Linked DNA regions of Oharaeibacter diazotrophicus. The protein of the gene in region 2 interacts with the protein of the main gene of each other region in a pairwise test. Links are inferred from orthologs where the notes say so. Each region holds a gene or a part of one and is shown on either strand. Other genes may lie near its edges.

Region 1 (15,166 bases), on a different replicon or contig from region 2:
CGGACGAAGCGGTTGAACCCGGCCGCGAAATCGCCATAGTCCGTGCCGTTGGCCGGCCACCGGAGGATCCATGTCGTTCGCGCTCGTGTTGCCGTCCCCTGCGGCCATGGTCTGGCACCGGGCCGCGGTGGACGCCGTGGCGGCGGCGACGGGCGAAGCGGTGCAGGTGGTGCGCGTCGCCGCGCCGCCGCTGCCGACGCCGGTGCGGCTGCTGATCGAGCTCGAGCGGCTGGTGCGCGGCGTGCGCCCGGGGCATCCGGCGCTGCCCGACCCCGCGCCGCCCGCCGGCGAGGCCGCGGTCGCGGCCGGACGGCTGGCGATCGACCTCGCGGCCGGTCCGGCGACCGGGCGGCGGCTGGTGCTGCGCTGCGACGGCCTGCCGGTCGACCTCGGCGCCGCCGCGGCGATGACCGCGGGCACGACGCCGGTGCTGACGCTCGACCTCGAGGACGGCACCGAGCGCCGGCGGCTGGTGGCCTGGGCGGTGGCGGTGGAGAACCGCTCGGTGTTCGTCGCCGGCCTTTCCAACATCTACGGCCGGGCGATCGACCTGGTGGCGCGCGCGGCGCGGCAGGTCGCGGCGGGACGGCCGGCGGAGGCGATCGACCTCGGGCCGGTCGCCACGCCCGGGCCGGCGGTCCGCGCCGGATCGGCGGCCGGGTTCATGGCGGCCTCGATCGCCAACGTCGCGACCCGGCGGCTCGGGCGGATGCTGCGGCTGAAGCCGGAATGGCACGTCGGCGTCCGCCCCGACGACGGTTCCGACGGGATCCCGGACCTCGCCGGGCGCCCTTTTCGGTTGATCCCCGACGACGGCGCCCGCTTTCTCGCCGACCCGTTCCCGGCGGCGCGCGACGGCCGGCGCGTGGTGTTCGTGGAGGAACTGCCGTTTTCCACCGGCAAGGGCGTGATCTCGTCGGTCGAGATCGCCGCCGACGGCACGCCGGGCGCGCTCCGGCCGGTGCTCGAACTCGACTGCCACCTCTCCTATCCCTACCTGCTGGAAGAGGACGGCACGCTCTACATGGTGCCGGAGACCTCGGGACGCGGCACGGTGGAACTGTGGCGTTGCATCGACTTTCCCGGCCGCTGGGAACTCGACACGGTCCTGATCTCCGGCTGCGACCTCTCGGACGCCTCGCCGATGCGCGACGGCGAGGGATGGGCGATGTTCGCCAACGGCCGGGCGCGCTGGTGCTCGACCTGGGACGCGGTCGAACTCTGGCGCGCCCCGGCGCTGCGCGGCCCGTGGCGGCGCTGCGGCGACGGCCCGTTCCTGGTCGACGTCCGCACGGCCCGGCCGGCCGGTGCGCCCTTCCACGTCGGCGGACGGGTCGTCCGCCCGGTGCAGGACAGCTCGGAACGCTACGGCGGCGCGCTCGCCTTCGCCGCCATGGACGACCTCGGCGCCCGCCCGGCGCAGACCGTGGTGCGCCGGGTGCGCCCGGCCGCGCCGCTGCTCGGCCTGCACACCTGGAACCGCGGCGGCGGGCTCGAGGTGGTCGACGTGTTCGGGCCCCGGATACGGGGACCGGTCGTCGTGGCACGTCCGGATTGACGGCTTTAAAACCGGAGTCTAATCATCAACTATATGCGGGCCGGTCGCATGGCGCGGCCGCCCGGCCGTCGTGCCGTCGTCAGCGGGTCCGGACCTCATGATCGTCTGCCACTGCAACGTCATCACCGATCGCGACATTCGCCGCGCGGTCTTCGACCTGCTCTCCGCCGATCCCCACCGGCTGCTCACCCCCGGCCTCGTCTACATGACGCTCGGCCGGCGCGGGCGCTGCTGCGGCTGCTTCCCGAACGCGATCTCCGTGATCCGCGCCGCCGCCGCCGAATACGGCGGGACGCTGGTGGAGGAAACCGTCGACGCGGTGGATCGCGACCGCTCCGCCGCGTAAGCTCTGTCGGTATCGGGGCCGGAACGGATCGACCGCCGTCGCCGTTGGTTCGGCGAAGGGGGGCGAGGGCCCCTGGACGGCTCGTGCCGGCGACGGCGGATGGAGGTGGAGATGCGTGGCAACGAGAAGGTGATCGAACGGCTGAACCAGGCGCTGTTCCTGGAGCTCGGTGCGGTCAACCAGTATTGGCTGCACTACCGGCTGCTCGAGGACATGGGCTTCACCAAGCTCGCCGCCAAGGAGCGCCGCGAGTCGATCGAGGAGATGCAGCACGCCGACAAGCTGATCGCGCGCATCATCTTCCTGGAAGGTCACCCGAACCTGCAGACGCTGGCGCCGCTCCGGATCGGGCAGACGCTGCGCGAAATTCTCGAGGCCGACCTCGCCGGCGAACTCGAGGCGGTGAAGTCCTACAGCCGCTCCCGCGAGATCTGCCACGAAGAGGGCGACTACGTCTCGATGCAGCTGTTCGAGGAACTCTTGAAGGACGAGGAAGGCCACACCGACTTCCTCGAAACCCAGATCGCCCTGCTCGACAAGATCGGCGAGGAGCGCTACGGCCTGCTCAACGCCGACAGCGCCGACAAGGAGTGACACCGGTTCCGCACGCGACCGGATCTGTCGGGTCGCGTGCGGGATTTCGGCCCTGCGGGCGGCGCCCGCTCAGGCCGGCCCGCCGGGGAGCGGGAGGGCTTCCCGCGCCCCGGTGCCCCTTCGGCCGGCCGGGGGCCGGCGTCAGCGCGGCACCCAGCGGCACTGCTGCTCGCGGACACGGACGACCTTGTAGACACGGCCCCAGTCGTCGCGGAACTTGCGGGTGACCCAGCCGGGACGGCAGACCCGGACCATCGGCGGCGGGTCGTTGCGCCAGCCGCCGCGGTAGTAGACCGGCGGCGGGGGCGGCGGCGCGCGCCAGCCCCAGCGCGGCTCGGGATCGCCGAAGCGGAAGCCGAAGCTGAAGCCGTCGGCCGCGGCCGGCAGGACGGTGGCGGCGAGCGCCGCGACGGCGATCACGCCGGTACGCAGGCTGCGGACGTCGATCATGACCGGATCTCCTCTCGAGTCGATGGCGGCCTTCCGGCCGGCGCCTGGCGGTGCTCCGCGCCGGGAACCGGGGCGAAGCGGGCGCCGGGGAGCCGGCGTCGTGGGACCATGGATAGGCCGCCCGCGCTGAACCCGGTCCGAACCCGGCATTCAGGAATCGTTCAGCCGGAGGGGGCAGGGTCGGACCGAGACGAACCTTCGCCGGAGCCGCCCCCGATGTCGCCGGACCCCGCCTTCCTGGTCGTGATGGCGCCCGACCTCGCCGACGCCGTCGCGGGCTGGCGGACGGGACTCGCGGCGGTGCGGCGGATGTCGCCGAAGACCGTCGAGGCCTACGGCCGCGACGTCGAGCAGTTCTGCCGCTTCCTCACAGGCCATCTCGGCGAGCCGCCGGGCGTTCCCGCCGTCGTCGGCCTCGCGCCGTCCGACTTCCGCGCCTTCCTGGCCGACCGCCGCCGCGACGGCGCGGGTGCGGCGACGCTTGGGCGCGGCATGGCCGGGGTGCGCTCGCTGATCCGTCATCTCGAACGGGAAGGGCTCGGCTCCAGCGCCGCCGCCGCGGCGGTGCGGACGCCGAAGCTGGCGCGGCGGCTGCCGCGGCCGCTGCCGGTCGCCGACGCGCTGGCGGTGGTGGCGCCGGAGCGCCAGCTCGCCTCCGACGCCTGGGTCGCCGCGCGCGACGCCGCGGTGCTGGCGCTGCTCTACGGCTCGGGCCTGCGCATCTCCGAGGCGCTCGGGCTGACGCGGGCCGACCGCGCCGCGATCGACGCCGGCGCCATCCGCGTCACCGGCAAGGGCGGGCGGACGCGGGTCGTGCCGGTGCTGCCGAAGGTGGCGGCGGCGGTGGCCGACTACGTCGCGGCCTGTCCCTGGACGCCGGCCGAGGACGGGCCGCTGTTCGTCGGCGAGAAGGGCGGGCCGCTGGCCGCGCGGGTGGTGCAGCGCGCCATGGAGCGGCTGCGCGGTGCCCTCGGCCTGCCGGCCTCGGCGACGCCGCACGCGCTCAGGCACTCCTTCGCCACCCATCTGCTCGGCGCCGGCGGCGACTTGCGCACGATCCAGGAGTTGCTCGGCCACGCCAGCCTCGGCACCACCCAGATGTACACCGCCGTCGACGCCGACCGCCTGATGAAGGCCTGGGCCGAGGCGCACCCGCGCGCGTGACGCGGGTGCGCGGGGATCGGGCCGCCGGGCCCGGTCCCATACCGGTTTCGCAAAGCCCCGACTCGCCGGGACTTTGCGCGGTTTCGGCCATCCGGCCGGCGTCCATCCGGCGCACCTCGCCCACAACGCTCCGACTCGAGGTCGGAACGTCGCGAGCCCGGTGTCAGTTGCGATAGCCGCCGAAGCTCATCAGGACCTCCTTGCCGACGGTCCGGTTGACCGCGGTCGCGGCGAACATGTTGACCTGGTCGTCGGTGCGGCCGCGCACGGTCATGCCGGTCCGGCCGCCCTTGGTGTCGGTGAAGACGAAGTTGCCGGTGAGCTTGCACACCGAACTCAGCGCCAGCTTGCCCGAGAGCGTGCCGGCGGTGTCGATGGCGAGCGTGCCGAGCGTCACCGGGCCGATCGGGGTGACGGCGGTGAGCGCCGCGGACGAGCCCGGCAGGGTCGCGCCCTCGCACTTGGCGGCCGGGAAGCTGCCGTCGGCACCGACGGTCGCGACGCAGTTGAACAGGCCCGCCGTGATCGACCACGAGCCCGCCAGTCTGGCGGTGTTGCAGGCGGCGGTGGCGGGGGCGGCGAGCGCGAGCGCCAGGGCGGCGGCGAGCGGAAGCGAAGCGAACGGACGCATGGGTTTCCTCCTGTGGTACCGGTCCCGCACCGTGCCGAGCGATCGGGCCGATGCGGCATCGCGGTCCTTCGGCCGGTGCGCCGTCGGGTGCTCCTCGCGCGCGACGGCAAGACCGGCGGTCGGACCTCCTCGGAGCCGCCTGTGGGCCGCGACGTCACGAAACCCCGACGGCGGCCGGTCCGGGCGACGAGCCACGAGGACCGGCCGCTCCGGGACGTCGTCGGCCGGCGCGGGGGATGGTTTCTTGTCGTTGGATTTCGCCGGCAGGCGAGCTCCGACGCTTCCGAGCATATGTTTCCTCGACGTTTCCGGCCTTGATCCATCGCAATCGCGTGAAGCGGCGACCGCCGGCCGCGGCCCGGCTTGCGGCGGCGCGGCCGGGCGTGCTACCCGGCCCGGAGGCTCCCGCCCCCGGACCCCGGGTGCCGAGCCGGGGGGCGCCAGCCGAGGATTCCGCCCGATGTCCGCTCCCTCCGCCACCGCCGTGCCGCGGCCGGCCGTGCCGCTCGCCGGCTACCTGCTCGCCGCCGCGGGCGCGATCCTGTTCTCGGCCAAGGGCGTGCTGATCAAGCTCGCCTACGGCGGCTCGGTCGACGCGATCACGCTGCTGACGCTGCGGATGGCGCTGTCGGCGCCGGTGTTCGTCACGATCGGGTTGGTCACCTACGCGCGCGCGCGCCGGCGCGGCGCCGCGGCGCCGGCGGTCGGCGACCTCCTGAAGGCGATCGGGGTCGGCCTCGTCGGCTACTGGTTCGCCAGCTACACCGACTTCAAGGGCCTCGAGACGCTGTCGCCGCAGTTCGAGCGACTGATCCTGTTCACCTATCCGCTGTTCGTGGTGCTGTTCGGCGCGGCGCTGTTCGGCCTGCCGTTCCGGCGCGCCTCGCTCGGCGCCTTCGCCGTCAGCTACGCCGGCCTCGCGCTGATCTTCCTGACCGACGTCGGCGACCAGGGCGCGGCGGTGGCGGTCGGTGTCGCGTGGGTGCTGTCGTCGGCGGTGGCCTTCGCGCTCTACCAGCTGCTGGCCAAGCCGGTGATCGGCCGGCTCGGCGCACCGCTGTTCACCTCGGTGGCGATGAGCGGGGCGGCGCTCGGCACCGGGCTGCAGTTCGTCGCGACGCGCCCGCTGTCCGACCTCGCCGTGTCCGCGCCGGTGTTCCAGGCGGCGCTGGCGATCGCGATCGGCGCGACCGTGCTGCCGACCTACCTGATGAACGCGGCGCTGTCGCGGATCTCGGCCCAGGCCAACGCGGTGATCGGGACACTGAGCCCGGTGGCGACGCTGATCCTGGCGGTGCTGGTGCTCGGCGAGACCGTCACCGTCGCCGACGTGGTGGGGACGGCGATGGTGGTCGGCGGCGTCGGGCTGTTCACCCTGCTCGACCGTCGAGGCTGACCGCGCCGCCGGCGGCGCGTGCCGGTCGTCCGAGGTCGAAATAGTGCGAGCGGCGCTGGGTGCCGAAGCCGATCCAGCGCGCCAACGGGCGGCCGAGGGCGGCGTCGGCCCGGAGCACCGCGGCATAGGCGAGCGTCGGCCCGACGACGCCGGCGACGATCGCGGCGACGAGCAGCGTGCCGGGCGACAGCAGGCCGAGGCGCTCCAAGGCGAGCCGAGCGACGGCGCCGAACAGGGTGTGGGTCAGGAAGATCGCCAGCGAGGCCTCGCCGACGAAGCCGGCGAGGCGGCCGGCAAGCCCGCCGGGGGCGCAGATCAGCACCGTGCCGATCAGGGTGAAGACGCCGGCGAAGGCGATCAGGGTGCGGACCGGGCCGAAGTCCGCGTCGACCGCGGCGGGATCGAGCACCATGGCGCCGAGCCAGACCACCTCGGCCACGAGCGTCAGGAGGACGAGGGCGCGGCCGCGGATCTCGGGCGCCTCGTGCACGGCGACGACGCCGACGCCGTAGAAGGCGGCCCAGAAGAACAGGTAGGTGTCGACCACCGGGCCGCCGGCGGCGGGCAGGCCGACGAAGGCGGCCACGAGCGGGACCAGGATCGCCAGCCGGCGCGCCAGGGCGCTGCCGGTCGCCTCGACGCCGATCCAGACGATGCGCAGGATGGCGAGGGTGTAGAGGAACCAGAAATGGTCGATCGGCTGCCACAGGATGGCGAAGGGCGAGCCGGTGACGGGAGCGTTGACCGCGTCGGCGAAGCCGGTCTTGAGCGCGACCCAGACCGACGACCAGATCAGATAGGGCAGGACGATGCCCCAGAACAGCGCCTGCAGCGCGGCGGCGACGCCCTTGCGGCGGCCGAGACCCTGGGTCATGCCGGCCAGCATGAAGAACAGCGGCATGTGGAAGGAGTAGATCGCGTCGTCGAGCGCGACGAGCCAGTCGGCGGTCGGCAGGCCGCTGCGGTCGAGCGAGCGGATCGCGTGCCCGGCGACCACGAGCAGGATGCCGGCGGCGCGGACGTGGTCGAGCCAGGCGAGGCGGGAGGCGGGAGGCGTCGTCGGCATGTCCGGTCCTTCGGTTCGGGACCAGCTTGTCGGCCAAACCTCACCGGTTCCTTGCGCCGTTTCTCCAAATCCGAGGGCAATTCGAGAAAATTGGAACGGATTCGTATCCGTGGATGTCCGGACGGCAGAATCGCCGGGAATGCCGGCAGTCGGGACCCCGGGCGAGGTCTCGTACCGAGCGCGCGGCGTTCCCGGCCGTGGTCGGAGCATTGCGTGCGGGGAGCGCCCGGCGCGCGCCGGCCGTAAGGCCGAGACTTCGTAAAGTCCCGGCGCGCCGGGACTTTACGAGGCGGGCCTCAGATGTGGATCGGGCGCTTGTCGACGGCGAGTGCCGCCTCCTTGACCGCCTCCGACAGGGTCGGGTGGGCGTGGCAGGTGCGCGCGAGGTCCTCCGACGAGCCGCCGAACTCCATCAGCACCGCGATCTCGTGGATCATCTCGCCGGCGCCGGCGCCGACGATGTGGGCGCCGAGCACGCGGTCGGTGGCGGCGTCGGCGAGCACCTTGACGAAGCCGTCGGTGGACAGGTTGGCCTTGGCGCGGCCGTTGGCGGTGAAGGGGAACTTGCCGACGCGGTACTCGATACCCGCGGCCTTCAGGTCCTCCTCGGTGCGGCCGACGGCGGCGACCTCCGGCATGGTGTAGACCACGCCCGGGATGACGTCGTAGTTCACGTGGCCGGCCTGACCGGCGAGAATCTCGGCGAGCGCGACGCCCTCGTCCTCGGCCTTGTGGGCGAGCATCGGCCCGACGATGACGTCGCCGATGGCGTAGATGCCGGCGACCGACGTGCGGTAGTGGGCGTCGGTGACGACGCGGCCGCGAGGATCGCGCGCGACGCCGACCTCGTCGAGGCCGAGGCCGTCGGTGTAGGGCCGGCGGCCGACGGCGACCAGCACGACGTCGGCCTCCAGCGTCTCGGCGGCACCGCCGGCGGCGGGCTCGAAGGTCACGGTAGTGGCGCCGCCCTCGACCGGCGTGACGGCGGTGACCTTGCGGCCGAGCTTGAAGGCGAAGCCCTGCTTCTCCAGCATGCGCTGGAACTGCTTGGCGACCTCGCCGTCCATGCCCGGCAGGATGCGGTCGAGATACTCGACGACGGTGACCGAGGCGCCGAGGCGCGACCACACCGAGCCGAGCTCGAGGCCGATCACGCCGGCGCCGATCACCACCAGCTTGCCCGGCACCGCCGGCAGCGCGATCGCGCCGGTGGAGGACACGACGGTCTTCTCGTCGATGACGATGCCCGGCAGCGAGGCGACGTCGGAGCCGGTGGCGATCACGATCGCCTTGGCCTCCAGCGTCTTCACGCCCGAGCCGTCGTTCATGGCGACCTCGACCCGGCCCGGCGCGACGATCCGGCCGGCGCCGAGGTGGGCGTCGATCTTGTTCTTCTTGAAGAGATAGTCGATGCCCTGGACGTTCGACTTCACCGTCGCGTCCTTGTGGCCCATCATCGCGGAAAGGTCGAGCTTCGGGGTGCCGACGTCGATGCCGAGCTTGGCGAAGGAATGGCCGGCCTCGGCGAACAGCTCGGAGGCGTGCAGCAGCGCCTTCGAGGGGATGCAGCCGACGTTGAGGCAGGTGCCGCCGTGGACGCCGCGCTTCTCGACGACGGCGACCTTCAGGCCGAGCTGGGCGGCGCGGATGGCGCAGACGTAGCCGCCGGGGCCGGTGCCGATGACGATGAGGTCGTAGGACATGGGGTCGGGCTTCCTTCGCGCGCTGGCCCGGCTCGCGCGGGCAGCGATGTCTGGTGATGGCGGGGAGGCCTAGCGCCCGCCCGAGACGGTGACAATCGATCCTGTCGTATAGGATGCGGCGTCCGACAGCAGCCAGAGGACGGCGGCGGCGCATTCCGCCGCCGTGCCGGCCCGGCCCATCGGGATCGCGCCGCGCATGGCCTCGGCCCGGTCGGGGATGCCGCCGGAGGCGTGGATGTCGGTGTCGATGATGCCGGGGCGGACCGCGTTGACGCGGACGCCCTCGGCGGCGACCTCACGGGCGAGGCCGACGGTGAAGCTGTCGATCGCCCCCTTGGCGGCGGCGTAGTCGACGTACTGGCCGGGCGCGCCGAGCAGGGCGGCGGCCGAGGACAGGTTGACGATCGCGCCGCCGCGGCCGCCGTGGCGGGTCGACATCCGCCGCACCGCCTCGCGCGCGGCGACGACGCTGCCGATCACGTTGATCCGGAACATCCGCTCGAGCCGGGCGACGGTCATCTCGTCGACGCGGGCGGCGCGGTCGACCACGCCGGCGTTGTTGACGAGGCCGGCGACCCGGCCGACGGCGTCGGCGGCGGCGAACAGGGCGAGGACGTCGGCCTCGACGCCGACGTCGGCCCTGACCGCGACCGCGCGGCCGCCGGCCGCGCCGATCTCGGCGACGAGGCTCTCCGCGGCGCCGGCGTCGGAGACGTATGAGAACACCACGTCGAAGCCGTCGGCGGCGGCCGCGAGCGCGGTCGCCCGGCCGATGCCCCGGCTGCCGCCGGTGACGACGAGGACGCGGTCGCTCATCGCTCGCTCGTCCTCAGAGGTCCAGCACCAGGCGCTGCGGATCCTCGAGGCTCTCCTTGACGCGGACGAGGAAGGTCACCGCCTCCTTGCCGTCGACGATGCGGTGGTCGTAGGAGAGCGCGAGATACATCATCGGCCGGATCTCGATCTTGCCGCCGACGACCATCGGCCGCTCCTGGATCTTGTGCATGCCGAGGATGCCCGACTGCGGCGCGTTCAGGATCGGCGTCGACATCAGCGAGCCGTAGACGCCGCCGTTGGAGATCGTGAAGGTGCCGCCCTGCATCTCCTCGATCTTGAGCTGGCCGTCGCGGGCGCGCTTGCCGAACTCGCCGATCTTCTTCTCGACCGCCGAGATCGACATCTGGTCGGCGTCGCGCACCACCGGGACCACGAGGCCCTTCTCGGTGCCCACGGCGACGCCGACGTGGTAGTAGTTCTTGTAGATGATGTCCTGGCCGTCGATCTCGGCGTTGACCGCCGGGATCTCCTTGAGCGCCTGGATGCAGGCCTTCACGAAGAAGCCCATGAAGCCGAGCTTGACGCCGTGCTTCTTCTCGAAGAGGTCCTTGTAGGCGTTGCGCAGAGCCATCACGTTGGTCATGTCCACCTCGTTGAAGGTGGTCAGCATGGCCGCGGAATTCTGCGCGTCCTTGAGGCGGCGCGCGATGGTCTGGCGCAGCTTGGTCATGCGCACCCGCTCCTCGCGGGCGGCGTCGTCGGCCGGGGCGGCCGGACGCGGCGCCGGTGCGGCGGCGGCCACCGGGGCCGGAGCGGCGGCGGCGCCGGCGATCGCCTTCAGGACGTCCTCCTTCAGCACCTGGCCGCGCTTGCCGGAGCCGGCGTCGACGGCGACGCCGGTCTCGGCCATCAGCTTGGCCGCGGACGGCGCCGGCGGCATCGCCGTCGCGGCCGGCGCGGGCGCGGCGGCGGCGGCCGGCGCGGCGGGGGCGGCGGCCGGAGCCGGGGCGGCGGGGGCGGCCGCGGCGGCGCCGCCGTCGGAGAGGCTGCCGAGCAGGGCGCCGACGCCGACGGTCTCGCCGGCGGCGACCAGGATCTCGGCGAGCGTGCCGGAGGCGGGGGCGGGAACCTCGATGGTGACCTTGTCGGTCTCGAGCTCGACGACCGGCTCGTCGGCCTTCACGGCCTCGCCCGCCTTCTTGAACCACCGGCCGATGGTCGCCTCGGTCACGGATTCGCCGAGGGTCGGAACGCGGATCTCAATCGCCATGACGTGCGGTCTCTCGAAAGATACGGAAGGATGTTCGTCGGGAAGGGGCGGCCGGAGCGCTCGCCGCGTCGGGCGCGCTCCGGCCGCGAGGGCTCACTCGCCGAGGGCCTCGTCGAGGAAGGCGGCGAGCTGGGCGAGGTGCTTGGACATCAGGCCGGTGGCGGTGGCGGCGGCCGGGGCGCGGCCGACGTAGCGCGGACGGCCGTGCTTGGCGCCGATCTGCTTCAGCACCCACTCGAGATAGGGCTCGGCGAAGGTCCAGGAGCCCATGTTCTTGGGCTCTTCCTGGCACCAGACCATATCGGCCTGCGGGAAGCGGCCGAGCTCGCCCACCAGCGCCTTGGCCGGGAACGGGTAGAGCTGCTCGACGCGCAGCAGGTAGACGTCGTCGACGCCGCGCTTCTCGCGCTCCTCGAGCAGGTCGAAGTAGACCTTGCCCGAGCACATCACGACGCGGCGGATCTCGGCGTCCGGCTTCAGCTTGACCGTGAGCGTCTCCGGCGCCGACTGGGCGTCGTCCCAGAGCAGGCGGTGGAACGAGGTCTCGGGGCCGAACTCGACGAGCTTCGACACCGCCCGCTTGTGGCGCAGCAGCGACTTCGGCGTCATCAGGATCAGCGGCTTGCGGAAGTCGCGTGTCAGCTGCCGGCGCAGGATGTGGAAGTAGTTGGCCGGGGTGGTGCAGTTGGCGACCTGCATGTTGTCCTCGGCGCAGAGCTGCAGCCAGCGCTCGAGGCGGGCCGAGGAATGCTCGGGACCCTGGCCCTCGTAGCCGTGCGGCAGCAGGCAGACGAGGCCGGACATGCGCAGCCACTTGCGCTCGCCGCCGGAGATGAACTGGTCGAACACCACCTGGGCGCCGTTGGCGAAGTCGCCGAACTGGGCCTCCCACAGGGTGAGCGCGTTCGGGCGGGCCAGCGAGTAGCCGTATTCGAAGCCGAGCACGGCCTCCTCGGACAGCATCGAGTTGATGACCTCGAAGCGGGCCTGGGTCGGCGACAGGTTGGCGAGCGGGATGTAGCGCTCCTCGGTCTCCTGGTCGTAGAGCACCGAGTGGCGCTGGCTGAAGGTGCCGCGCTCGCAGTCCTGGCCCGACAGGCGGATCTTGTGCCCGCCGAGGGCGAGCGAGCCGAAGGCGAGCGCCTCGCCGGTGGCCCAGTCGATGCCCTCGCCGGTCTCGATCGCCTTGGCGCGGGCGTCGATGAAGCGCTGGATGGTGCGGTGGACGCGGAAGCCCTCGGGGATGGTGGTGAGCTTGCGGCCGATGTCCTTCAGCGTGTCCATGTTGACGCCGGAGTGGCCGCGGCGCTGCTCGTCGAAACTGTCCGCGACCTTGAGGCCGGCCCAGGCGCCGTCGAGCCAGTCGGCCTTGTTGGGCTTGTAGGCTTGGCCGGTGTCGAACTCGCCGTCGAGCCGGGCGCGGAACTCGTTCTTCCAGCCCTCGACCTCGTCGGCGGTGACGACGCCCTCGGACACCAGCTTCTCGGCGTAGATCTGCAGCGTCGTCCGCATGCCGCGGATCTTCTTGTACATGATCGGCTGCGTGAACGCCGGCTCGTCGCCCTCGTTGTGGCCGAAGCGGCGGTAGCAGATCATGTCGACGACGACCGGCTTGTGGAACTTCTGCCGGAACTCGACCGCGATCTTGGCGGCGTAGACGACGGCCTCGGGGTCGTCGCCGTTGCAGTGGAAGATCGGCGCCTCGATCATCTTGGCGACGTCGGACGGATAGGGTGACGACCGCGAGAAATGCGGGTTGGTCGTGAAGCCGATCTGGTTGTTGATGATGAAGTGGATCGAGCCGGCGGTGCGGTGGCCGCGCAGCTGGGACAGGCCGAAGCACTCGGCCACCACGCCCTGGCCGGCGAAGGCGGCGTCGCCGTGGAGGAGCAGCGGCAGCACCTTGGTGCGCTCGCGCAGCGGGATGATGTCGCCCTCGAACACGGTCGCCATCTGGTCCTGCTTGGCGCGGACCTTGCCGAGCACGACCGGGTTGACGATCTCGAGGTGCGAGGGGTTCGGCGTCAGGCTGAGGTGGACCTTGTTGCCGTCGAACTCGCGGTCCGACGAGGCGCCGAGGTGGTACTTGACGTCGCCGGAACCCTCGACGTCGTCGGGGGCGTAGGAGCCGCCCTTGAACTCGTGGAACAGCGCCCGGTGCGGCTTGCCCATCACCTGGGTCAGCACGTTGAGGCGGCCGCGGTGGGCCATGCCGAGCACGATCTCGCGGATGCCGAGGTTGCCGCCGCGCTTGATGATCTGCTCGAGCGCCGGGATCAGCGATTCGCCGCCGTCGAGGCCGAAGCGCTTGGTGCCGGTGTACTTGACGTCGAGGAACTTCTCGAAGCCCTCGGCCTCGACCAGCTTGTTGAGGATGGCGCGCTTGCCCTCGCGGGTGAAGGCGACCTGCTTGTCCGGACCCTCGATGCGCTCCTGGATCCAGGCCTTCTCCTCGGGCGAGGAGATGTGCATGAACTCGACCGCCAGCGTGCCGCAATAGGTGCGGCGCAGGATCTCGACCATCTCGCGCACGGTCGCGAACTCGAGGCCGAGCACGTTGTCGATGAAGATCTTGCGGTCGAGGTCGGCCTCGCCGAAGCCGTAGGAGGCCGGGTGCAGTTCCTCGTGGTCGCCCTTCTTGGCGATGCCGAGCGGGTCGAGGTTGGCGTAGAGGTGGCCGCGCATGCGGTAGGCGCGGATCATCATGATGGCGCGCACGGAATCGCGCGTGGCCTGCTGGACCTGCTCGGGGCTGACGGCGGCGCCCTTCTCGGCGACCTTGGCCTCGATCTTCTTCTCGACCTTCTTGGCGGTCTCGCCCCAGTTGCCGTCGAGGGCGGCGACGAGTTCGCCGTTGGGGACGATCGGCCAGTCCGGCCGCTTCCAGGGCGCGCCCTTGGCGTTCTTCTCGACCTCGACCTTCTGGTCGCCGAGGGCGGCGAAGAAGGTGCGCCACTCCGCGTCGACGGTGGCGGGATCCTTCTCGTAGCGGGCGTAGAGGTCCTCGATGTAGGCCGCGTTGCCGCCATAGAGGAAAGAGGTCAGCGCAAAAGCGTCGTTCTCGTCTTGCCGTGCCATGCCGCCACCGGGACCGCGGGCCCCGTCCTTCAGGTGCGGGGCGGCGTTCGTCGCCGCCTCCTCGGGGGAACGGCCGGCGCGGGATCTCGCTCCCGCGCCGGCCCGGTTCGTCAGATGGTGTCGGCGCCGCGCCGGGGCGAGCCCCCGCGGCGGCCGGATCAGCCCTTCAGGACCTCGACCAGCGTCTTGCCGAGGCGCGCCGGCGACGGCGAGACGCGGATGCCCGCGGCCTCCATCGCGGCGATCTTGTCCTCGGCGCCGCCCTTGCCGCCCGAGATGATCGCGCCGGCGTGGCCCATGCGGCGGCCCGGAGGCGCCGTGCGGCCGGCGATGAAGCCGACCATCGGCTTCTTGCGGCCGCGCTTGGCCTCGTCGGCGATGAACTGCGCCGCGTCCTCCTCGGCCGAGCCGCCGATCTCGCCGATCATGACGATCGAGTGGGTGTCGGGGTCGGCGAGGAACATCTCCAGGACGTCGATGAACTCGGTGCCCTTGACCGGGTCGCCGCCGATGCCGACGGCCGTGGTCTGGCCGAGGCCCTCGTTCGAGGTCTGGAACACCGCCTCGTAGGTCAGCGTGCCGGAGCGCGACACGATGCCGACCGAGCCCTTGCGGAAGATGTTGGCCGGCATGATGCCGATCTTCGATGCGCCGGCGGTGACGACGCCCGGGCAGTTCGGCCCGATCAGCCGTGTCTTGGAGCCGGACAGGGCACGCTTGACGCGCACCATGTCGAGCACCGGGATGCCCTCGGTGATGCAGACGACCAGCGGGATCTCCGCCTCGATCGCCTCGCAGATCGAATCGGCGGCGAACGGCGGCGGCACGTAGACCACCGAGGCGTCGGCGCCGGTGGCGATCTTCGCCTCGAGCACGGTGTCGTAGACCGGCAGCTCCTGGCCGGAGGCCGCGGTCCACTTGGAGCCGCCCTTGCCCGGGGTGACGCCGGCGACCATCTGCGTGCCGTAGGCCAGCGCCTGCTCGGTGTGGAACGTGCCGGTCTTGCCGGTGATGCCCTGGGTCAGGACCTTGGTATTTTGATCGATCAGGATGGGCATTAGGGATTCCGATCCTTCAACAAGGCTTTGATGTCTTCGAGTGCGATGAGCATCCGGCGATTCAAATCCAGAAGA
Region 2 (14,565 bases):
ACCGGCCCGAGCGGGGCGACCGCGAAGGCCATCTCGACCCGGTGGACCGGTCCGCCGTCGTCGTCGGCGCCGCCGCGCTCGCGGCCGCCGTGGTCGTCGCGCTCGATCCGGACCTCGGCGACCGAGACGCCGGCGGGGCCGGCGATCGGGATCTCGAAAACGAGGCCGCGCGGAGCGTCGTCGTCGGTGCCGGGCGCGGCGTCGTCGCCGCCGATCGAGGCGGCCTGGTGCAGGAGGATGCGGCCGGCGGCGCGCTCGGCGGCGTCGAGGAGATGGGCGGCGAGCGCGCGCGGCGGCAGGTCCGGCGCCTCGGCCTCGCGCTGGCCGGCGGGCCGACCGCCGCGCCGCGGCGGGGCCGGCCGGGCGCCCGCCACCAGCGCGACCGCCGCCGCGACGGCGGGATCCGACGGCGTCGGCTTCCCCGGGCCGAGCCAGTCGGCGAGGGCGCGGCCGACCAGGGCGAGCGCGGTCTTGAGATCGGCGGGGGGCGGCGATCCCGGATGCGCGCCCGCCTCGTGGAACAGCCCGGACCGCGCCAGCGCGGCGGCGACGTCGCCGGCCGTCGGCGGTGACGCCGAGCCGAGCGCGAAGCCCGCGAGCACGCCGAGGGCGTCGCGCAGCGTCGCCGGCAGGTCGGGGGCGGCATTGAGCGTCGAGGCGGCGGCGAACACGGGCGCGAGCCCGTCCTGACGTCCGAGCGCGGCGGCGACCGCCGCTTCGAGCACGGTCGTCCGTGGGACCGTGCCGGCTGTAGCGGGCGCGAACGCCACCGCCTCCTCGATGCGCCCGAAGACGGGGATCTCACCCGCCAGCGGACGACGCCCGGCGTGGCCCGGGTTCACGGGCATGTCGCCGATCACCGGCGGCAGCGAGCCGATGGCCATCGCGGGCCTCCGCGGCAGGAGAGCGTCCGGTCGAGACTCGCGCGAATCGGGGGACAGGGCAAGGGCGGCGCCCCGGACGCCCCCTACCCCGCCTCGGCTTCCGCCGCCTCGTATTCCCCCGACAGTTCCAGCCACTGCTCCTCCGCCGCGTCGATGGCGCGGGCGCAGTCGGCGCGGTCCTTGGAGAGCTTGGCGCCCCTGGCCGGATCCTTGGCGAACAGCGCCGGGTCGGCCAGCGTGGCGTCGAGCTTGGCGAGGTCCTTCTTCAGCGCCTCGATCCGCGCCTCCACCGCCTGGATCTTCTTGCGCAGCGGCGCCAGTTGGGCGCGGCGCTCGGCGGCGAGGCGGCGGCGGTCGACGGCGGTCGGCTTGGCGTCGGCCTTCGCCGCGCCGGCGCGCTCGTCCGGACCGGAGAGGACGAGGCGCTTGTAGTCGTCCATGTCGCCGTCGTAGGGCGTCACCCGGCCGTCGGCGACCAGCCAGAGCCGGTCGGCGGTGGCCTCGACGAGGTGGCGGTCGTGGCTGACCAGGATCACCGCGCCCTCGAAGGCGTTGAGCGCCTGGATCAGGCTCTCGCGGCTGTCGATGTCGAGGTGGTTGGTCGGCTCGTCGAGGATCAGGAGATTCGGCCCGTGGAAGGTGGCGAGGCCGAGCAGCAGCCGCGCCTTCTCGCCGCCCGAGAGCTCGCGGGCGGGCGTGTCCATCTTCGACGTCTCGAGCCCCATCTGGGCGACGCGCGAGCGCACCTTGGCGTCGGGCTCGCCGGGCATCAGCCGCTTGACGTGGTCGAAGGCGCTCTCGGACGGGATCAGCTCGTCGAGCTGGTGCTGGGCGAAATAGGCGATCGACAGCTTGGTCGCCCGCGTCACGCCGCCGCCGAACGGTTCGAGCCGGCCGGCGATCGCCTTGGCGAAGGTCGACTTGCCGTTGCCGTTCTTGCCGAGGAGGGCGATGCGGTCGTCGTCGTCGATGCGCAGCGTCAGGTTGGAGAGCACCGGCCGGGCCGGGTCGTAGCCGAGCGCCACCTTGTCGAAGGTGATGATCGGCGGGGCGAGCCGCGACTTCGGGTCGGGGAAGACGATCGGCTGGACCTCGGTCTCCACCACCGCCTCGATGGTCTCCATCTTCTCAAGCATCTTGACGCGCGACTGCGCCTGCCGCGCCTTCGAGGCCTTGGCCTTGAAGCGGTCGACGAAGGCCTGGAGGTGCTTGCGCCGCGCCTCCAGCTTCTCGCGCATCTTCTCCTGCAGCATCAGCTTCTCGCGGCGCTGGCGCGCGAACGAGGTGTAGCCGCCCTTCCACAGCGTCAGCCGGCCCTGGTCGAGGTGGCAGACGTGGTCGACGGCGACGTCGAGCAGGTCGCGGTCGTGGCTGATCAGGATCACCGTGTAGGGATAGCGCTGCACGTAGGTGGTGAGCCAGAGCGTGCCCTCGAGGTCGAGGTAGTTGGTCGGCTCGTCGAGGAGCAGGAGGTCCGGCCGCATGAACAGCACGGCCGCGAGCGCCACGCGCATCCGCCAGCCGCCGGAGAAATCGGCGCAGGGTCGGCGCTGGTCGACCGCGTCGAAGCCGAGGCCGGACAGGATCGTCGCCGCCCGCGCCTCGGCCGAGTGCGCCTCGATGTCGGCGAGGCGGATCTGGATCTCGGCGATGCGGTGCGGGTCGGACGCCGTCTCCGCCTCGGCCATCAGCGCGGTGCGCTCGGTGTCGGCGGCGAGCACGAAGTCGATCAGCGAGATCTCCGAGCCCGGCGCCTCCTGCGCCACCCGGCCGATCCGCGCCGCCTTCTTCAATTCGATCGAGCCGCTCTCGGCCGAGAGGTCGCCGTCGATCAGGTTGAACAGCGTGGTCTTGCCGGTGCCGTTGCGGCCGACGAGACCGACCTTCATGCCGTCGTCGACGACGACGGAGGCCTTGTCGATCAGGACGCGTCCGCCGATGCGGTAGGTGAGGTCGGAGATGGTCAGCATGGCGCGAGGGATGTCGCAGAGCCCGGCCGCGAAGGCAAGGGGGCGCTGCCGGTCGCGTCGTCCGCCGATGACGCGCCGACGCCGAGCCCGCGCCGACGCTCGGACACCCCTTCCGCCCGCCTACGTGGATTCCCATATGGCCGGTGCGGCCCGATCCCGGTCCGCCGCCAGCCAAGGAGTGACGACATGGGCCTGTTCGACCGCTTCCGGTCCGACCAAGGTCAGAAGATGACCCCGCACCTCGCCTTCGCCACCTGCCTGATCTACGTGATGGGGGCCGACGGCGAGATGGACAACGAGGAGATCGGCCACCTGCTCAGCGTCCTCGGCGGCGCCAAGACCGGCAACGGCATCGGCGTCGGTGCCAACAACCAGGCCCTGCTCGACCAGGCGGTCCGGATCGCGCGAACCAAGCCCATCGACCAGTTCCTCGCCGAGGCGACCCCGCTGCTGACCGACGCCCAGCGGATGTCGATCCTGCTCAACCTCGTCGACAGCGCCATGTCGGATGGCGAAGCCGAGCCGGAGGAGCAGGAACTGATCGGCCGCGTCCAGGCCGCCTTCGGGATTCCCGACGAACGCTTCGCGCCCTTCTTCGACGTGCTGATGGCCAAGAACGACCGCACCATCTTCGTCGACGAGCGCCACCCCCACAACGCGCCCGGCTACCGCGTCGAGCTGCAGGTCCCCGGTCGCGGTTGACCGCGAAGCCCCGCCGCGGCGGCGACCGGCCCCGGCCGGTCGCCCTTCAGACCGTGAACTGCTGGCCGAGCTCGACCACGCGGTTGGACGGGATGCGGTAGAAGTCGGTGGCGTTGGCAGCCATGCGGGTCAGCGCGATGAACAGTCGGTCCTGCCAGAGCGGCATGCCGGACTGCGGGCTGGCCTTGAACGAGCGGCGGTTCAGGAAGAAGGACGTCGACATGATGTCGAACTTCAGGCCCTGCTTGCGGCCGAGCGCCAGCGCCTTCGGCACGTTCGGCTGTTCCATGTAGCCGAAGGTCAGCGTCACCTTGGTGAAGTCGTCGTTGAGCGGCTCGATGCGGATGCGCTGCTCCTCGGCCACGCGCGGCGCCGTCGACACCTTGACCGTGAGGACCACGTTCTTGGTGTGCAACACCGTGTTGTGCTTGAGGTTGTGCATCAGCGCGCTCGGTGCGATCTCGGGGTCCGAGGTCAGGAACACCGCGGTGCCGGGCACGCGCACCGGGTGCGAGCGCGCCAGCATCTTGACGAGGTCGGCGAGCGGCACGCTCTCGCGGTGGCTCTTCTCGTAGACGATCCGGGTGCCGCGCACCCAGGTCCACATGGTGATCGAGACGCAGGCCGCCAACGTGATCGGCATCCAGCCGCCGTCGAGCACCTTCAGGAGGTTGGCGCTGAGGAAGATCAGCTCCAGCGACAGGAACGGCGCCACCACCGCGACGGCGAGGCCGAGCGGCCAGCGCCACGCCTTCCACACCACCACGAAGGCGAGCAGCGAGCTCATCACCATCTCGCCGGTCACCGAGATGCCGTAGGCGTTGGCGAGCGCGGTCGAGGAGCGGAAGAACACCACGAGGGCGAGGACGCCGGCGAGCAGCACCCAGTTGACCCGCGGCAGGTAGATCTGGCCGGCCTGGGTTTCCGAGGTGTGGCGGCTCTCGAGCCGCGGCAGCAGGCCGAGTTGGACCGCCTGCTGGGTCAGCGAGAAGGCGCCGGTGATCACCGCCTGACTGGCGATCACGGTGGCGACGGTCGCCAGGATCACGTAGGGCAGCCGGAGGCTCTCGGGCACCAGCAGGAAGAACGGGTTCTCCATCGCGTCGGGATGGGCGAGCACCAGCGCGCCCTGGCCGAGGTAGTTCAGCGTCAGCGACGGGAACACCAGCACGAACCACGCGAGACGGATCGGCGGGCGGCCGAAGTGGCCCATGTCGGCGTAGAGCGCCTCGGCGCCGGTGACGGCGAGGAACACCGAGCCGATCACGATCAGCGCCATGAAGCGGTGCTCGATGACGAACTCGACCGCCGACAGCGGGTTGAGCGCCATCAGGATCGCCGGGTCGTCGCTGACGTGGACGGCGCCGGACACCGCCATGCACAGGAACCAGAAGGCCGTGATCGGCCCGAACAGCGCCGCGACGCGGCCGGTGCCGAAGCTCTGCACCGCGAACAGCACGATCAGGATCACGATGGTGATCGGCACCACCGCCTGATCGAAGGCCGGCGTGATCAGCTTCAGGCCCTCGACCGCGGACAGCACCGAGATCGCCGGCGTGATCACCGCGTCGCCGAAGAACATGGCGGCACCGAGCACGCCGATGACGAACACCGCCGCCGACCGGCCGCCGATCGCCGACTTGGCGAGCGCCACCAGCGACAGCGTGCCGCCCTCGCCGCGGTTGTCCGCCTGCATCACGAAGACGACGTATTTCAGCGTCACGACGAGCGTCAGCGCCCAGATCAGCAGCGAGACGACGCCGGTGACCTCGAGACGCGTCAGGCCGTCCTTGGCGGTGTGGGCCAGGGCCTCGCGGAAGGCGTAGAGCGGGCTGGTGCCGATGTCGCCGTAGACGACGCCGACCGAACCGAGCGCCATCGCGAACAGGCTGCTCTTGCCGTGGCCGCCGTGGGAATCGTGCCCGCCGGGCGCCGGGGTCGGCCCGCCGGCCGCGGTTTCGGGTTGCTTCGCGGTGTTTTCGCTCATGCCGAACCGGTTGGCGGCCGGACGTCGACGGACGTCGCTTCGACCGACGGGGCGACCGAATAGAAGATCGCGCGCCGGACCGCAAGTCGCGCGCGCCGGCCGCGGTGGAAACCGCCCGGCGGGCGGTTTCGTTCCGGCGCCGCTCGGGCGGCGCCGGAACGCGAACGGCGGGCCGGAGGTCCGGTCCGCCGCGGCGAAGATCCGAGGGATGCGTGCGGGATGGGCGGTCAGGCGCCGCCGGACGTCAGCACCGACACGCGGTCGGCCGAGCCGGCGCAGGAGATCGAGACCGCACCGCCGTCGCCGCTGTCGAGCGTGGCGTTGTTGCCGGCCGGCAGGGCGAAGCGAACCTGGGTGCCGGTGCCGGGGGCGAGGTCGGGATCGACCTGGTCGGCGATCACCAGCGTCATGGCGCAGGTGCCCTCGTCGGCCTTGAAGTAGCCGATCAGGTGCTTGGTGCCGAAGCTCTGGGCGAAGCCCTCGAGCGGCTTGTAGACGCCGGTGCCGATCGCGTCGGCGGAGACGGGGGCGAAGGCGACGGCCGCGGCGGTGAGGGAGAGGGCGGCGGCGGCGGAGAGGAGTCGGGTCATCATGGTCGAAGGCTCCGGGTGTAGAGCGCGCCGTGCCCGGAGGGAGGGCGGCACGGCGCGCTCGCTTCTGGTCCGGGTCGCCGCGGGAGGGAGGAGGGAGCGGCTTCCCGGTCTCTCGGTGCCCGGGAGGAAGGGCACCGTTTCGGCTCGTGTCGGTCCGGGGTCCGGGGAGGAGGAGGAAGGGGCCGGACCGCCCGAGCGCAAACTTTGGATTTCTCTGGTCGAGCCGCCCGGAACCGGGCTTTTCGACCGTGGAGCGCCGGTTCGTCACCGCCGCGTCCGATGAAGGGACAATACCCCTGCCGCAGTGCGGGAGAAATAGGCCCCGACTCCGCTAAACCGTTTGAAGAAAAAGCTAAACCGGTTCAGCCGCGACGCTTTTTCTTGGGGTTGGCGAAAGAAAAACTGAAATGTGCGAAAACGCTTAGCTGGGGTCTCCGAAAACCCGGGGAAATCATGCCGCGCCGGCGTTTTCACTAGGTGGTTGGTCGTAAGCGGACGATCCTAGGGGCAAGCCCTCACCCGTCGGACCGGCCGCCCGGCGATTCACGACGGTGCCGCCCCGGGCGCGAGCCGGTGCGCTCGCGCATGACAACGGCGGCCCGGCCTGCTAACGAGCGGCGCTCGCCCGGGTGCCCGCCCGGGCGCGGCATGCGGCGAGCGGCCTTTGCCGCGCGCGCCCGCTCCGCTACGGTCTTTCCATGAATCCCACCGATCTCCTCCTGGTCGCCGTCGGCGGCGCCCTCGGCTCGATGGCCCGCTACATCGTCTCGGTCACGGCCGGGCGGATGTTCGGGCTCGACTTCCCCTGGGGCACGCTCACGGTCAACGTCGTCGGCTCCTTCGCGATGGGGCTCTTCGTCGGCCTGCTCGCGCTGAAGTTCGACGGCTCGACGGCGCTGCGCCTGTTCTTCGCCGTCGGCGTGCTCGGCGGCTTCACCACCTTCTCCTCCTTCTCGCTCGACACGGTGGTGCTGTGGGAGCGCGGCGCCGTCTTCGCGGCCGCCGGCTACGTCGTCGCCTCGCTCGTCGTCTCGCTCGGCGCCCTCGCCGCCGGCCTCGCCCTGGTCAGGACCCTCGCATGAACACCGATCCGAACTCCGCCGCCGGCCCGCGCGTCGACATGGTCGCCGTCGCCAAGGACGAGGCCGGCATGCGCCTCGACCGCTGGTTCAAGGAGCACTACCCCGGCCTCGGCTTCGGCCACCTGCAGAAGCTGATCCGCTCCGGCCAGATCCGCGTCGACGGCGGCCGGGTGCAGACCTCGACCCGCCTCGCCGCCGGCCAGCAGGTCCGCGTGCCGCCGCTGCAATACGGCGATCAGGCCGCGACCTCGACGTCCTCCTTCGCCATCGACGGCACCGGCGCGCCGACGGCTCGGCCGAAGCAGGTCGCCTCGGCCAACGAGGCCGAGTACCTGCGCTCGATCACGCTCTACGAGGACGAGCACGTCTTCGTCTTCAACAAGCCGGCCGGCCTCGCCGTCCAGGGCGGCTCCGGCATGACGCGCCACATCGACGGCATGCTCGAGGCCTTCCGCGACAAGAAGGGCGTCAAGCCGCGCCTCGTCCACCGCCTCGACCGCGAGACCGCCGGCTGCCTCCTGGTCGCGCGCACCCGCCTCGCCGCGGCGACGCTGGCGCGCACCTTCCAGACCCGCTCGGCCCGCAAGATCTACTGGGCGCTGGTCTACGGCATGCCGAAGCCGGCGCAGGGCCGGATCTCGACCTACCTGCGCAAGACGACCGCGCCCGACGGCGACATGATGGTCGTCGCCAAGCACGGCGACAAGGACGCCCAGCACGCCCTCACCTACTACTCGATCGTCGACCACGCCGGCGGCCGGATGTCCTGGCTCACCATGAAGCCGACCACCGGGCGCACCCACCAGCTCCGCGTCCACTGCCAGGCGATCGGCCATCCGATCATCGGCGACCCGCGCTACTTCGACATCGAAAACTGGGAAGTGCCGGGCGGCATCCAGAACCGGCTGCACCTGCTCGCCCGCCGCCTCACCATTCCCCACCCCGCCGGCACCGGCGTGATCGACGTCACCGCGCCGCTGCCGCCGCACATGCTGCAGTCGTGGAACCTGCTCGGCTTCGAGGCCGACGGCGACGACCGCGCCGACCCGGCCTTCCCCGAGGACTGAGCGCCCGCCGGCTCCGACCTTCGGTCGCGCCCGGCCGGCGCCCGGTCCGACGGCGACCGCCAAGTCCCCGCGGCGCGGGGACTTTCGACCGCCGCCCGCGCCGCCCGCCATGCGGGTGCGACGTCGTGTCGGGTGCGCTTCGCCATTGCTTCGCCACGAGCGCCCGGAAATACTTCCCGCCGAAGCGGGGACGGCGTTATGTGAGGCGCCGGCCACCGCCGTCCGGAGGAACGACCACATGAAGAGCCTTTTCGCCGCGTCGATCGCCGTCGCGGTCGCGTTCACGCCCGTCGTCGCGTCGGCGCACGGCCCGACCCGCCAGAAGGTCGAGATCACCACCGAGGTCGCCGCGCCGGCCGACAAGACCTGGGCGGTCGTGTCCAACTTCGGCGACATGTCGTGGCTGCCGGTGGTGACCAAGCTCGAGGCGACCGGCAACGACGTCGGCGCCGAGCGCACCATCACCCTGGCTAACGGCGAGGTGATCAAGGAGCGCATCGAGAAGTTCGACGCCGGCAAGATGATGATGATGTACCGGATGGAAGCCGACAACATCAAGGCGCTGCCGGTCACCAACTATTCCTCGCGCCTGACCGTCAAGGACGCCGGCGGCGGCAAGTCCACCATCACGTGGTGGGGCGCGTTCTACCGCGGCTATCCGAACAACGATCCGCCGGCCGACCTCTCCGACGAGGCCGCGGTCAAGGCGATCACCGACCTCTACAACACCGGCCTCGCCGGCATGAAGAAGAAGATCGAAGGCGGCAGCTGATGCGCCGGCGCACCGGGGCGGCGCTCGTCGCCCTGGTCCTCGCGTTCGCGGCCGCCCCGGCCCGCGCCGACGAGGCCTTCGTCACCAACCAGCAGAGCGACGACGTCTCCGTCGTCGATCTCGCCAGTGCGCGCGTCGTCGCCACCATCCCGGTCGGCGGCAAGCCCGCGGGCGTCGCCGTCGCGCCCGACGGCCGCGCCGTCTACGTCTCGAGCCCCGAGGGCAAGGCCCTCTCGGTGATCGACCCGGCGACCCGTACCGTCGTCGCCCGGATCGACGTCGGTGGCGGACCGGTCGGCATCGTGGTCTCGCCCGATTCGCGCACCGTGTTCCTCGCCGACTGGTTCGGCAACGCCGTGCTGCTGATCGACGCCGAGACGCGGACGATCCGCGCCCGCGTGCCCGTCGGCACCGCCCCGGCCGGCCTCGCCGTCACCGCGGACGGGCGCACGCTCTACGTCTGCGACCGCGACGACGACCGCCTCTCGGTGATCGACGTCGCCTCGGCCACCCGTACCGGTACGATCGCGGTCGGCACGCACCCCTTCGCCGTGACGCTGTCGCCGGACGGCCGCCACGCCTTCACTGCCAACGTTATGTCCAACGACGTCTCGGTGGTCGACCTCGCCGCCGGCCGGGAGATCACCCGAATCCCCACCGGCGAGACGCCCTACGGCGTCGCCCTCGTCGGCGGCCGCGGCTTCGTCACCGACCAGCACGCCGACACGCTCACCGTGTTCGACGCCGCCAGCTTCGCCCCGATCGGCAGGATCGACACGCCGTCCTTCCCCGAGGGCATCCTCGGCGACGACGCCTCCGGCAAGGTCTGGGTCGCCGCCTGGGGTGACGACGTCTTCTTCTCGGTCGACCCGGCGAGCCTCGCGGTCGTCGACGAGATCCCCGTCGGCAAGGGCCCGCGCGCCTTCGGCCACTTCATCCGCCGGACGCCCTGAGCGCGCCGGCGGCCGCCGCCGCCGCGATCCCGTCCCAGGGCCGGGCATCGGCGCACAGCCGCTCGTGGACCGCCCGCGCCGGCGAGCGCTCGTACCATTCCCGCTGCTCGTCCGGCAGCGCCGCGGCCTCGACCCGATGCAGCGCGGCCTCGACGTTGGCGACCGCCGCCGCCTGCCGCGCCGGATCCGCCGGCAGCCCGGCGTGGCGGCGGACGTCCTCGACGAAGCCCGCGGGATCCTCGAGATGGCGGGTGTAGGCGATCGGCGTCGTCCGCTCCGCCAGCGCCGGCACCTCCCGGGTCAGGATGCTCGCCAGCGCCGCATGGTCGCGGGCATGGCCGTAGAGGAAGGCGGTCACCGCCTCGAACAGCGCGCGCGGTTCCGCCATCCGAGGCGTGAAGGCGCGCTGCGACACCGCGCTCTCCAGCGGATGGCGGAACGGCACCAGGATCCGCGCCCCGCCGGCCTCCCACGCGCGCCACTGCCCGATCCGGCCCGGCGCCGTCATGTTGGCGAGGCCGATCTTGACCGCCCGCCCGTCGACCGGCCCGACCCGGGCGACCTCGCCCACGGTCAGCCCACGCGCAAGCACCTCGGGATCCTCGTAATAGCCCCTGGGATTGGCGTCTTCGCCGAGGTCGTCGCGGCGGACCCGTCCGATCCACGGCATCCCCAGCAGCGCCAGCGTCTGCATCAGCAGGGAAGAACCGGTGCGCGGGTGCGCCAGCACGATGCAGGGCCGGTCGACGGCGGCCGGTTCGGACGACCGGTCGGTGCGGGGATCGGACGGGGACGACATGGCCGAACGTCTACAGGACGCGGCGCCGGCGCGAAACGCCCGATGCGCGGAACCGTCGCCGGATCCGCCGGCCCGTCGCTCGGGCCCCGACCAGGGAATCGAGCGTCGCCCCCCGCGAAATCGCCTGTGCGGGGACCGCGGCCCGAGCGAGATCGCCGTTGATTTCACGACGCGCCGTGGACTAGATGATTTCTCGACTCGTGTACCGAACAGTCCCCGGGGGGAGCAACGTTCATGCCGTCGGAAGACGTGAAGACGACATTTGCCGCCGACCGCGGCACCGAGCGGACCGCGCCGCGTCCGCGTTGGCGCAAGCCCAACGTCGTCGCCTACGAGTTGGAGGCCGTCACCGAGACCCGCACCTGCGGCGGCGGGTCCGATTCGTTCCCCGGCTGGTGCGCCACCGCGTCCTGAGCGCGGACCCGTTCACCGCTCCCGTGCCCGGTTGCCGGATCGTCACGGCCACATCGGATCAACGGTCGTGAACCCATCCCACCGCCGCCCGCCGCTCGGCGGCGCCGAGGCCGGCTTCGTCGGCCTCCTGTCGCGCGAACCGTCCGAAGCGCTCCTGCGCCGTCTCGGCGCGCATCCCGGCCGGTCGTTCGGCTGCGGGCCCGTCCGCCTCGTCGGCCCGGCCGGCACGACCCGTGGCGACGGCCGCACCCACGTCTTCGCCTTCGCCGGCCGGCTGGTCGACGCCGACGAGGCCGCAGACCGCGACGGTGACCCGGGGCGCGACGGCGCCTTCGCCGCCCTCGACCGATTCCGCCGCCACGGCCCCGACGGCATCGCCGGCTGGCGCGGCCATTTCGCCTTGGCGCATTTCGATGCCGGCGCCGCCCGGCTGTGGCTCGCCGCCGACCACCTCGGCCGGCGCACGGTCTACCACGCCCGCGTCGAGGGCGGCGTCGCCTTCTCGTCCAGCCTGCGTGCCCTCCTCGCGCTGCCGGGCGTGCCGCACGACCCCGACGAACACTATCTCGCCGCGACCTTCTCCGACGTGCCGCCGGAGCCCGACGCCACGCCCTACGCGGCGGTGCGCCGGGTGCCCGCCGCCACCGCCGCCGCCTTCGACGTCGACGGCGGCCTTCGGCTCCATCGTTACTGGCACCCGGATCTCGCGCGGCGCCTGCCCCGGCGGCGCGACGACGACCACGTCGAGGAGGCCCGCGCCCTGCTCGACCGTGCGGTGGCGCGCGGCCTGCGCGGGGCCGGCACCGTCGTCTGCCAGCTCTCCGGCGGCTTCGATTCGGGCGCCGTCGCCGCCACGGCGGCGCGGCTTCGCGGCGACGCGCCCCTCCCCGTCCTGACCGTGGCGCCGCCGGACGGCGTCGCCCGTTTCGAGCACCCGGGCGCGATCGGCGACGAGCGCCCGCTCGCCGCGGCCGTCGCCGCGATGCATCCCAACATGATCTGGGAGGCGGTGTCGTCGGCCGGGCTCCACGCCTACGACGACAACCCCGTCCGGCTGTTCCTCTCGATGGCGGCGCCCACGCGGGGCAGCCTCAACGTCGGCTGGTACGCTCCGCTGTTCGAGCGCGCCCGTGCGCTCGGCGCCAGCACGATTCTCACCGGCGGCCTCGGCAACATGACGCTGAGTTGGGACGGCCTCTGCGGGCTCGCCTCGATGGCGCGGCGCGGCGACTGGGTCCGGTTGTGGCGCGAGGCGCGGGCGATCGGCCGGATGCAGGGCCGCTCGCCCGTCGCGGTGCTGCGCCGCCACGCGATCGTGCCGCTGCTGCCGCCTCGGCTGCAGGCCCGCTGGTCCGCCTTCCGCGGCGGCCTGCCGCCCGAGGGCGAGACCTCCAGCCCGATCCATCCGGATTTCGCCCGTGCCCACGGCATCCCCGAGCGCCGCCTCGCCTTCGGCCTCGACTACGACGGCGACACCGACGCCACCCGCCGGCGCTGGCTGAGCTACGTCCAGTCGAACCCGCCGACGGCGGACATGACCGAGGCGCTGTTCGGCGTCGCCTCCTACGCGCCGCTGTCGGACGTCGACCTCCTGGAGTTCTGCTTCGCGCTGCCCGACGAGCAGTATCTCCGCGACGGCCGCACCCGCTGGCTCGCCCGCCGGGTCCTCGCCGACCGGCTGCCGCCGGCGGTGCTCGACGAGACCCGGCGCGGCTTCCAGTGCGCCGAATTCCTGCACCGGCTCTCGCTGCAGCGCGAGCGCATCGTCGAGGGCGTCGCGGCGCTCGAACGCTCCCCGCTCGCCGGCCGCGTCCTCGACGTCGAGCGGATGCGCCGCATCGTCGACGCCGAGTGGCCGACCGACGCCGCCGGCACCGGCTTCGGCGACTACGGCGGCGTCCTCCACCGCGGCCTCCACTACGGCCTGTTCCTGCGCTGGATCGAGGGCGGCAACGGCTGACGGACCGCCCCGCTCGCCGGGTTTGCCCTTCCCGCCCCGAACCGCTACATCGGGGCTGACCGCCCTCCGCAACCGGAACCGCCCTTGCGCCTCGTCCTCTTCGACTGCGACGGCACCCTGGTCGACAGCCAGGTGATGATCGTCTCCTCCATGACCCGCGCCTTCGAGAGCGCCGGCCTCGCCGCGCCGCCGCGCGAGGAGATCCTGTCGATCGTCGGCCTGTCCCTGCCGATCGCGATCGCCCGCCTCGCCGGACATCGCCCCGGCGCCTCGGTCGAGACGCTGGTCGAGGCCTACAAGGCCTCGTTCGCCGACCTGCGCAACTCGACGCTCCACCGCGAGCCGCTCTATCCCGGCGCCCGCGAGACCGTCGAGGCGCTCGCCGGCCGGCCGGACACGCTGCTCGGCATCGTCACCGGCAAGTCGCGTCGCGGCGTCGACGCCATCCTCGCCCACACCGGGCTCGGCGATGCCTTCGCCGTCGTCCGCACCGCCGACGACGCGCCCTCGAAGCCGCATCCGGGCATGGTGCTCGACGCCATCGCCGCGGTCGGCGCCGACGCCCGGCGCACCGTCGTGATCGGTGACACCACCTACGACGTCGAGATGGCGCTCGCCGCCGGCACCCGCGCGGTCGGCGTCACCTGGGGCTATCACCACCGCGCCGACCTCGCCGCCGCCGGCGCCGACCGCATCGTCGAGCGCTTCGACGAGGTCGCCATCGCCGTCGACGACCTGATCGGCCCGGGAGAGACCTGATGCGCGACATCCTGACCGACGCCGCCGCCGAGGGCGCGCGCGTCGAGGACCCCGCCGAGACCGCGCGCCGCCACGCCCGCCAGAGCCTGCCGAAGCGCTTCTACGCCGAGGCCGGCGTCGCCGAGGCCGAGGGCGGCTTCGCCGTCGTGCTCGACGGCAAGCCGGTCCGCACCCCCGCCCGCAACGCCCTGGTGGTGCCGCGCCGCGGCGTCGCCGAGGCGCTCGCGGCCGAATGGGGCGCCCAGGGCGAGTTCGTCGATCCCGCCACCATGCCGGCGACCCGGCTCGCCAACTCGGCGATCGACGGCGTCGCGGTCGAGACCGCCGCCGTCGCCGACGAGACCGCCCACTATGCCGGTTCCGACCTGCTGCTCTACCGCGCCGAGGCCCCCGAGCGCCTCGCCGCGCGCCAAGCCGCGGCCTGGGATCCGGTCGTCGCCTGGGCGGAGGAGCGCTTCGGCGTCCGCTTCCGCCTCGTCGCCGGCGTGATGCCGGTCGAGCAGGACGGCGCCGTCGTCCGCGCCGTCCGCGACGCCATGCCCGAGGATCCCTTCGTCCTCGCGGGCCTCAACACCGCGACCTCCCTGACCGGCTCGGTCCTCCTCGCCTTCGCCGTCCTCGAC

The links.
Region 1: the proteins of EDD54_RS16615 (region 2) and EDD54_RS21070 interact in binary tests that used the Escherichia coli proteins (3 or more experiments, as listed by UniProt). The link is inferred for Oharaeibacter diazotrophicus from one-to-one orthologs.

Annotation. Positions count from the first base shown.
Region 1 is NZ_SNXY01000011.1:161,203-176,368, forward strand. The notes cover bases 10,849-14,363. They hold EDD54_RS21070 (2-oxoglutarate dehydrogenase E1 component), read right to left. Parts: upstream 14,034-14,363; coding sequence 11,049-14,033; downstream 10,849-11,048. Other genes in these bases: odhB (2-oxoglutarate dehydrogenase complex dihydrolipoyllysine-residue succinyltransferase), read right to left, coding at 10,849-10,955; sucD (succinate--CoA ligase subunit alpha), read right to left, coding at 14,192-14,363. Also shown: EDD54_RS21015 (glucosamine inositolphosphorylceramide transferase family protein), read left to right, coding at 71-1,558; EDD54_RS21020 ((2Fe-2S)-binding protein), read left to right, coding at 1,656-1,904; bfr (bacterioferritin), read left to right, coding at 2,016-2,498; EDD54_RS21030 (hypothetical protein), read right to left, coding at 2,640-2,948; EDD54_RS21035 (tyrosine recombinase XerC), read left to right, coding at 3,165-4,112; EDD54_RS21040 (hypothetical protein), read right to left, coding at 4,276-4,743; EDD54_RS21045 (DMT family transporter), read left to right, coding at 5,204-6,139; EDD54_RS21050 (acyltransferase family protein), read right to left, coding at 6,114-7,205; lpdA (dihydrolipoyl dehydrogenase), read right to left, coding at 7,502-8,908; EDD54_RS23290 (SDR family oxidoreductase), read right to left, coding at 8,978-9,724; more of odhB, read right to left, coding at 9,738-10,848; more of sucD, read right to left, coding at 14,364-15,091; EDD54_RS21080 (hypothetical protein), read right to left, coding at 15,091-15,166. UniProt on the Escherichia coli protein: E1 component of the 2-oxoglutarate dehydrogenase (OGDH) complex which catalyzes the decarboxylation of 2-oxoglutarate, the first step in the conversion of 2-oxoglutarate to succinyl-CoA and CO(2).
Region 2 is NZ_SNXY01000009.1:337,778-352,342, forward strand. Bases 412-3,325 are described here. They hold EDD54_RS16615 (ABC-F family ATP-binding cassette domain-containing protein), read right to left. Parts: upstream 2,855-3,325; coding sequence 968-2,854; downstream 412-967. Other genes in these bases: fliK (flagellar hook-length control protein FliK), read right to left, coding at 412-884; EDD54_RS16620 (tellurite resistance TerB family protein), read left to right, coding at 3,041-3,325. Outside these bases: more of fliK, read right to left, coding at 1-411; more of EDD54_RS16620, read left to right, coding at 3,326-3,556; EDD54_RS16625 (potassium transporter Kup), read right to left, coding at 3,603-5,543; EDD54_RS16630 (hypothetical protein), read right to left, coding at 5,771-6,136; fluoride efflux transporter CrcB, read left to right, coding at 6,835-7,218; EDD54_RS16640 (RluA family pseudouridine synthase), read left to right, coding at 7,215-8,285; EDD54_RS16645 (SRPBCC family protein), read left to right, coding at 8,524-9,057; EDD54_RS16650 (YVTN family beta-propeller repeat protein), read left to right, coding at 9,057-10,010; EDD54_RS16655 (sulfotransferase family protein), read right to left, coding at 9,991-10,809; EDD54_RS23070 (hypothetical protein), read left to right, coding at 11,044-11,223; EDD54_RS16660 (asparagine synthase-related protein), read left to right, coding at 11,291-13,183; EDD54_RS16665 (HAD-IA family hydrolase), read left to right, coding at 13,268-13,942; EDD54_RS16670 (ATP12 family chaperone protein), read left to right, coding at 13,942-14,565. UniProt on the Escherichia coli protein: Genetic data indicate it may be involved in ribosome assembly or function.